2 regions of the Cytobacillus dafuensis genome follow, and region 2 is predicted to be linked to the other one. Evidence: a T-box and tRNA genes for the amino acid it is inferred to sense, from the RefSeq annotation. Region 2 holds a T-box; the other holds one or more tRNA genes.

Evidence for each region. The T-box of region 2 lies ahead of gltX (glutamate--tRNA ligase). A T-box ahead of a tRNA ligase gene usually reads a tRNA of that ligase, here a tRNA-Glu.
Region 1: it has a tRNA-Glu gene. The T-box ahead of gltX (glutamate--tRNA ligase) is inferred to sense a tRNA for this amino acid. The anticodon was not compared.

The regions. Positions count from the first base shown of each region.
Region 1 is NZ_CP042593.1:310,088-314,646, forward strand. Features, by position in the region: rRNA gene FSZ17_RS01590 (23S ribosomal RNA) at 1-1,471, shown strand, start outside; rRNA gene rrf (5S ribosomal RNA) at 1,536-1,652, shown strand; tRNA gene FSZ17_RS01600 (tRNA-Glu) at 1,692-1,766, shown strand; tRNA gene FSZ17_RS01605 (tRNA-Val) at 1,771-1,843, shown strand; gene FSZ17_RS01610 (flavodoxin family protein) at 2,107-2,667, opposite strand; gene FSZ17_RS01615 (LysR family transcriptional regulator) at 2,786-3,703, shown strand; gene FSZ17_RS01620 (helix-turn-helix transcriptional regulator) at 3,730-4,559, opposite strand, start outside.
Region 2 is NZ_CP042593.1:1,236,463-1,241,021, forward strand. Features, by position in the region: gene FSZ17_RS06015 (acyl-CoA thioesterase) at 1-400, shown strand, start outside; gene FSZ17_RS06020 (hypothetical protein) at 426-797, shown strand; gene gltX (glutamate--tRNA ligase) at 974-2,638, opposite strand; T-box leader at 2,686-2,924, opposite strand; gene FSZ17_RS06030 (DUF8821 family protein) at 3,217-3,678, opposite strand; gene FSZ17_RS06035 (GyrI-like domain-containing protein) at 3,693-4,172, opposite strand; gene FSZ17_RS06040 (helix-turn-helix transcriptional regulator) at 4,281-4,559, shown strand, end outside.

The DNA.
Region 1 (4,559 bases), 930 kb from region 2:
GAGCAATGGGGGGACGCAGGAGGATAGGGTAAGCGCGCTGCTGGAATAGCGCGTCCAAGCAGTTAGGCTGCAAGCGAGGCAAATCCCGCTTGCATAAAGGCTGAGCTGTGACGGCGAGGGAAATAAAGTACCGAAGTTCCTGAATCCACACTGCCAAGAAAAGCCTCTAGCGAGGGAAAAGGTGCCCGTACCGCAAACCGACACAGGTAGGCGAGGAGAGAATCCTAAGGTGAGCGAGAGAACTCTCGTTAAGGAACTCGGCAAAATCACCCCGTAACTTCGGGAGAAGGGGTGCTCATTTGGGTGAATAGCCCGGATGAGCCGCAGTGAATAGGCCCAGGCGACTGTTTAGCAAAAACACAGGTCTCTGCGAAGCCGTAAGGCGAAGTATAGGGGCTGACGCCTGCCCGGTGCTGGAAGGTTAAGAGGAGGGGTTAGCGCAAGCGAAGCTCTGAATTGAAGCCCCAGTAAACGGCGGCCGTAACTATAACGGTCCTAAGGTAGCGAAATTCCTTGTCGGGTAAGTTCCGACCCGCACGAAAGGCGTAACGATCTGGGCACTGTCTCAACGAGAGACTCGGTGAAATTATAGTACCTGTGAAGATGCAGGTTACCCGCGACAGGACGGAAAGACCCCGTGGAGCTTTACTGTAGCCTGATATTGAATTTCGGTACAGCTTGTACAGGATAGGTAGGAGCCTTGGAAGCCGGAGCGCTAGCTTCGGTGGAGGCATCGGTGGGATACTACCCTGGCTGTATTGAAATTCTAACCCGCACCCCTGATCGGGGTGGGAGACAGTGTCAGGTGGGCAGTTTGACTGGGGCGGTCGCCTCCTAAAAAGTAACGGAGGCGCCCAAAGGTTCCCTCAGAATGGTTGGAAATCATTCGAAGAGTGTAAAGGCATAAGGGAGCTTGACTGCGAGACCTACAAGTCGAGCAGGGACGAAAGTCGGGCTTAGTGATCCGGTGGTTCCGCATGGAAGGGCCATCGCTCAACGGATAAAAGCTACCCCGGGGATAACAGGCTTATCTCCCCCAAGAGTCCACATCGACGGGGAGGTTTGGCACCTCGATGTCGGCTCATCGCATCCTGGGGCTGTAGTCGGTCCCAAGGGTTGGGCTGTTCGCCCATTAAAGCGGTACGCGAGCTGGGTTCAGAACGTCGTGAGACAGTTCGGTCCCTATCCGTCGTGGGCGCAGGAAATTTGAGAGGAGCTGTCCTTAGTACGAGAGGACCGGGATGGACGCACCGCTGGTGTACCAGTTGTTCTGCCAAGAGCATCGCTGGGTAGCTATGTGCGGAAGGGATAAGTGCTGAAAGCATCTAAGCATGAAGCCCCCCTCGAGATGAGATTTCCCATAGCGTCAAGCTAGTAAGACCCCTGAAAGATGATCAGGTTGATAGGTTTGAGGTGGAAGCGTGGTGACACGTGGAGCTGACAAATACTAATCGGTCGAGGACTTAACCAATAAAATATTTAATGATGATTGTCAGTTATCTAGTTTTGAGGGAATAAACCTCAGTTTAATACAGTCTGGTGGCGATAGCGAGAAGGTCACACCCGTTCCCATCCCGAACACGGCAGTTAAGCTTCTCAGCGCCAATGGTAGTTAGGGGCTGTCCCCTTGTGAGAGTAGGACGTCGCCAGGCCAAACCCTAATAAGGGTTATTTTTTTGCCAAAATTAGTTGGCCCGTTGGTCAAGCGGTTAAGACACCGCCCTTTCACGGCGGTAACACGGGTTCGAATCCCGTACGGGTCACCAATATGGAGGATTAGCTCAGCTGGGAGAGCACCTGCCTTACAAGCAGGGGGTCGGCGGTTCGATCCCGTCATCCTCCATTATATTCTTTATGTCAGTGTAGCTTAATTGGTCGAGCAGCTGACTTGAAAAAGGATAACTAGTCATATCGTGTGATATGGTTAGTTATCCTTTTTCTATTTTAGAGACAATTTATCCCGCGTTAACGGGCTGTAAGACCCCCATCTCAAAATTGAGAGAGAAGCGAGGAAGATAGGTGGGGGACAACTGCCCGTAAAAGCCCGATTGGTTCAACTAACCATCAGTGGGGATGAAAAAAACCCCCACTGACGGAAGTTTCACTTTATTTAAAAGTGTTATGCGAGAATTTAAGTCTTTTATTTAATAGCTCAGCTTGCGATAAAGCCTGACTATCCTTTAGGATGTCACCAGGCTGATTGGCTTCACCTAAAATATAAGATGAAAACCTCATATTTAAAAAATCGAAAGTATATTGGAATTGCTGAATAAGAGGGAGCCCTTTAATTCTTGGTTCGTCACCACCTACAGCTAGAACAATTGCTTCCACTTTCTTTAAATGTTCTTTAAACTGTGGATACCTTTCAACACGTATGGCGTGACTAAGTCGATCAATCATGTTTTTCATTATGCCTGACATACTGTACCAGTATATGGGCGTAGCAAAGATAATCACATCGTTTTCCATAAATGCCTTGATTACTTGATCATAATCATCATCTACTGTTTGAAATCCTGTTTTTGTATGACGTAAATCATTAATTGGTTGAATAGTTAAGTCCTTTATATATACCTTTTGATGTTTTATCCCTTTCAAGACCGTATCTGCAAGTAATTCACTGTTACTTTCTGTTCTTGAGCTACCTATAAATGTAGCGATTTTCATTATCGATCACCTCTTCTATACATTAGTATAAGAAAAGTTTATACTCAAATTATCCATCAATAAAGATGAATATTTTGATTAAATCAATCGATAAAACCGATTTAGGGGGATGTGAAATTTGGAAATTAAACATTTGCATACGTTTTTAACTGCAACGAAAACCTTGAACTTTACTCAAACTGCTAAAATACTAGATTATGCACAATCAAGTATTACTGCTCAAATTAAGTCACTAGAAGAAGAGTTAGGAATGCCATTATTCGAGCGGCTTGGGAAACGCATCTACTTAACAGAAGCAGGCAATCAGCTGAAACAATACGCGCAAAAGATGCTTGATCTTGACCAGGAGATGAGGCAAGTGTTAGCTGGTCAAAATGAGTCCAATGTAGTTTTAACGATTGGTGCACAGGAAAGCCAATGTTCATATCGACTTCCAGTTATTTTGCAATCATTTAAACAACGTCACCCACAGGTCAGACTGATTTTTAAACCTGTTCATACGAAAGATATCGCAAAGGATTTACTGCAATCAGGCACTCTCGACTTAGCTTTCATCACCGACACCTTTAAAGAGATGCCTACGCTTCATAAAGAAATGTTAATTGAGGAAGACTTAGTATTCATAGCATCTCCTTGGCATCATTTAGCGAAAAAAAATCCCGTAACCGCAGAAGAAATCGGACAAGAAACGATCCTGTTAACAGAAAAGGGCTGCTCCTATCGAACTCAGTTTGAGCATAGAATTCAATTTGAAGGTGTTCATCCAGAACATATTATTGAATTTGCTAGTATAGAAGCCATCAAACAATGTGTGATGGCCGGATTAGGTATTTCCCTTTTACCTAAAATGGCGGTAGAAAAAGAACTTGATCGGGGTAGTATTATCGAAATACCCACATCTATCGATTTAGAATCGGTATTCACAGAGATTGCTTGGCATAAAGACAAGTATATTCCCTCTTATCTTGAGGATTTTATCCAAATATCACGAGATCAATATAAAGTTTTCAACGAGAAAACGAGTAATAAAAAATGATAAAAAAGGGGATTTAGTGGATGATGTTAATCCTCGCGCTCATAAAAATCCACTATCCTCTTTGCCATACCATAAATACTTTTCTTTAACGAGTTAGGACGAATAACCTTTATTTGATCCCCAAAACCTAGAATAAATTCACTTGCCTCTTGTTCCGTATCAAAGCACAGTTTTGCAGGGATCCATCCATTATCAGAAGGTGAATCCATTTTTATTATTTGAACAAATCTCCCTGTAAACTTTATTCTCGGAACGATAGACGAAGAAACTTCAACATCAACCTCATATTTGGGTAGACTTTTAATAAATTCTTTTGTAGAGTCATTCCAATATTGAGTTAAATCAAAGTCATTTGGCCGGGAGAACAATTCATCCGTCAACGATACAAACTTAATTCTTGAGGCTCTATAATTTCGGATTTTTTCGTTTGCGGAAGCAATTAAATACCATGTACTTCCTTTAGCTACTAATCCGAACGGGCTAACAACTCTCTCAATGCATTCCCCATCTGCCCGTTCATATTTAATTTGTAGTTTTCTTTCATCCCAAATGGCTTGTTGCAAAATTTTAAATGACTCAATTTTTTCAGGTGACTGTCTCCATGCGGTTGTATCAACATGAACTCGATTCCAAATATCATGGGAATTTTTCTGCAAGGTGCTCGGAATCGAAGCGAGAATTTTTTGACGTGCTTCCTGCCAATCTTTTGTTAAACCTAGATCAGTAAGTAATTGAAATGAAGGTGAAATAAGCAAAGATTTTAATTCATTGGCTTTTAAACCTGTTAAATTTGTCCGATATTGTTCAAGTAATCTCCACCCGCCAGATTTTCCCCGTTCAGCTACAATAGGAATAC
Region 2 (4,559 bases):
TTGTGCGACACTTTCCGCTCGCAGGCACTCAAGGGTAAAGGAATGTGTTACGGCATCTACTGACTCAGTTAACTTCATTGAACCAATCAGAGTAAGTGATTCGGTTTGTGTCGAATCATTTGTTAGCTATACAGGTAAAAGGTCCATGGAGATTTTCTGTAAAGTGGTGGCCGAAGATCTTGAAACTGGAAAACGTAGAATTGCAGCTACAGCATTCTTAACTTTTGTCCCTCTAGATGAAAATAAAAGGCCGATAGAAGTTCCAGGTGTTATACCAGAAACAGAGGAAGAAAAATTTCTCTATGATACGGGGAAAGAACGTGAAAAAATTCGCAAGCTAAAAAGACAACAAAATAACGAACTCGTCTCCAAACTTTCAGTGGATAAACCATGGGATTAATACCGAGCAAAAAGGGAGAGAGATTATGCTAACAACATCAAGTTACGACCAATTGAAAAGTGCGCAAATAGCTATCGGAAAATTAAATTCCACAAAACCATCTATTTACAGAAAATTTATCAATATCATTAAACTGACTCGTCAATTGCAGTTTGGATATCAATATATGGGCTCATTAATTATGGATGAAGACCCAGGTAAATTCAATCCGATGTCTCAAGATGATTATGTGTTGTCTGTCTATTATCGGGAAATCGAAAATTTAAAAACAGACAAAAAATTCCTTGATTTAAAGCAATTACTAAAAACGCATAACCAACTCAGCTATGCTAATATTAGCAAGTTGGCATTGGGGGAAAACCCAGAAGCATTAGTTGGTCCAACTTTAGTCCGTTAATAGCTGAACGGAACCTTTCAAACCTCACTTAGAACTTTCACGGAGAACCGTATCATAAATAGTGGTAAAGCGTAGGGTGGAGGTAGTAGTTAACTGAAAGATGTGGCTATATAAATAAAGTTATAATGACCGGGAAAGTGATGCCCGGTCATTTTTTTGACATGCTTTTTAGTTGGTTAAATGGAATCACCGAAAAATGTCTGCATTCTTGAAAGAACCCTTTTTTCGCCCATTACTTTCATAATATCAAACAAATCAGGTGTATTGGTTCTGTTAGTTAGAGCGACCCTAATTACCATCGCTACATCACCAACATGCCCTTTGTAATTGTTAGGATTGGCTTTATATTGCTTCATATCCTTTGCAAATCCGAGTTCCCCAGCAAGTTCTTTCATTTCATGGAACCAAGCCTCTTTTTCATTATTAAACCTATAAGTTTTGCTAAAACCTAGTACAATTTCTTTCGCAACATCAAAACTTACATTTGTAGGTAACTTATAGCCACTCAATACATCCTTTTCAAACAATTCGTCATAAAAGAAAGCAATCATTGGCTTCACATCTGACCACTTTGAATAATCTTTTCTTGGTTTCTCAATTGTTCGACCTATATTTAGAATGTTTACAGTGTATTCCTTATTCTTGTCAATTAAAGTATAAAGCTCAGAATCAAATTCCTTTGACCAAGTGTATAAATGGTCAAATACTTGTTTACCAGTGAGCCTAGAGATAACATCCTTGCTGATATCACCCAGTTTATTCATGTCTAATAAAGCACCACTGGCATTCATTTTATCAGTATTGATAAAAAAGTCTCTAAATGATTTATGAGGGTTTGTCATCCTCCATTCTTCAAAGTCAGAATTGATGAGATTCATGAAGTATTCACTTAGAGCGATTCCTGGGTATCCTTGTTCTTTGTAATAATCAGCGGTACCATCAAGATCCTTACGTTTACTAAATTTCCGTTTAGAAGCTCCCACTTGCTTCATTATTGGAGCAATATGTCCGTATTCCGGTATTCTAAACCCTAAGGTTTCAAACAACTGAATATGGATAGGCACTGAAGAAAGCCATTCATCGCCCCTAAGACAAAAGGTTGTACCCATCAGATAATCATCTATGGCATGAGCAAAGTGATATGTTGGTAAACCATCCGTTTTCATGATAACAATATCTTGGTCATTTTCAGGTAACTCAATCGGACCTTTAACCAAATCATGGTACGTTATTCTACTATCTGATGACCCCGAAGATTTAAGTCTAATAACAAACGGTTTACCATTTAAAATTTCTTCCTTGGCTTGTTGAAAAGAAATATCTCGATGATTAGCCCACCTGCCATAATAACCTGTTGTTATTTTTAAGTTCTGCTGATTTATTCTTATCTTTTGTAAATCGTCCGTATCACAGAAGCAAGGATAGGCTAATCCATTTCGGACTAAATGCTTCATAAATACCTTATAGATTTGTATTCGTGAGCTTTGTTTATACGGTCCATAAGCCCCCTTATCGTCACCTGAAAGCTGAGGTCCTTCATCGAAATGAATCCCGAAGTATGACAATGAATTTATAATGTTTTCGAGACTGCCTTTTATTTCGCGTTTTTTATCTGTGTCTTCAATACGCAAGAAAAAGACTCCATTACTTTGGTGGGCTAATCTTTCCGATATTAAAGTTGCGTAAAGCCCACCAATATTCAATGAACCAGTTGGGCTCTGTGCAAAACGTGTAATCAAAGCAGATGAAGACAAATTTCTTGGCGGATATAGTGAATAAATATCAGCCGGTACCTGCCTGACATCCGGAAATAACAGTTCTGCCATGTTCTCATTTGACATTATCGAATCCTCCTATATGTTCAAAATAAAAAAAGCCCTTCATCCTATAAAAGGACGAAAGACTTGCTTCCGCGTTACCACCTAAATTGGTTAAAAACCCGCTCATAATGCAGCCATTCACTATCTTGCTGCACACTTCTTTAACGGGAAATTCCCGGTTGACTTACTCCAATTTTTCAGTCAACTGCTCCAAGACTTCTTTCATTAAGCTCGAATACCCAATTTCACCAGCATGGGCTCTCTAAGATTCGAGTGATTAATTACTCTTCCTCTTCATTGCACTTTACAATATGTGGATATAATTAGAGAAACAATAATACATTATGATTAAATTGTCAACAAATTCTGACTATGAGGACAACAGTCTTTTTGCTACCGCCCATTGGTTGGTAACTCGCTCGTTCAAGTCGGGACTAGAAGAAGTGAGTGAAGAGAGGAGAACCATTTCACAAATAACGGCAAGTTTTCTAATGAGTAACTTCAAGAAAGCGTATATATTAGGTTGCCAAAAAATGGACGATGGCACTTTCTTGTTCACCGCTTTGATGTACATTTGATGCATGTAACATTTGCTTACTTTAATATTCTCCTTTAATGACAAAATACGAGCCCCGAATGGTTCCAGCTAGTTTAGACTTTTGCCTAGCAAACTTAAACTTCCCTTCTAACTCTTTTGGTACTTCCATCCCATCAGAAAGCTTAAAACCAACAGCCCGCTTCTTAGGATCATCCACCGTATACATGACGTTGACGCTAAGACCATCCTCATAAATGACGTAGGCAAATTTGATATTTTCCACTTGAAAACGCGACGTTTCTAAAGGTTTGGCCGCAAACTCAATATCACGTTCTTTCAAAATTTGGTTCACATAATCAAGGGTCTCGTAGGACTCGCTAGCAGGTACAACCATAAATTCATGCTTGTATTTGTTCATAAAGTATCGAGCTTCATTAGCACGTAACCCAGCAAGCGCTTCTGCTACGGGTGAAGACTCTAAACCAACTGTAGACACATTTTTAAAGTCAACGATATAGGACAATTCCATCTCTCCTTTTATTTCCTAACAACAGGAATCCACATTTCACCAAATACTGAGCCGTTTCGTTGCCCCATTATAACCGCTGTATTTGGCCCTCCAACATAGGCAAAATTCTTTGCTTCCGGCAATACTTGGCCAAATGCAATGCCAGTAACCATATTACTCAGCTCTTCAGCTGTTTCTGCTGCCCCTTTTACAACTAGGTATTCTCCTTTTGGAAATTGAATCACTCTGGATGCTTCTGGTAATGATGCCTCTGTCATGACGCCGGCATAATGCATCATTTTGTTATTCACCGCTTCATTCACGACAAAAATGTAGTCATTTGTAGCAACGGCTTTTAGCTTGTCAAGCCTTCCATCTTGTTTGACGGCCGACCAAAAATCTGCCTTTTCCTTGTTTATGCCAGCATAGTCGGTGTAATCGCTTTTAAGCTCAGTTCCAATACCTAAAACAGTAAAGCTTTCTTTCTCTTCTAGGGTATAATTTGCCATATTCAGACCATCCTCTTTTTAAAATTTTTCAAATGATTTGTCTTTTCACTTGATGAGTTTATAATAGTCTTTAATCATGTCAAAAAATGATACTGTTTAGGAGATCCGATGAAAAAAGTTGAACGAATTAATACCATCATGCGGTATATCAACAACCGCTCCCACTTTACATTTTCCGAGATCATGCAAGAATTTAACATCTCGCGTTCGACCGCTATTAGAGATATCAGAGAAATTGAAGCCATGGGGATGCCGCTTGTCGCTGAAGTTGGAAGGGATGGGGGTTATTTTGTCATGAACAACTCTGTCCTGCCCACTGTTCGCTTTACCGATAATGAGATTAAAGCTCTTTTTATTGCCTTTATGGCCACAAGAAATCAACAACTC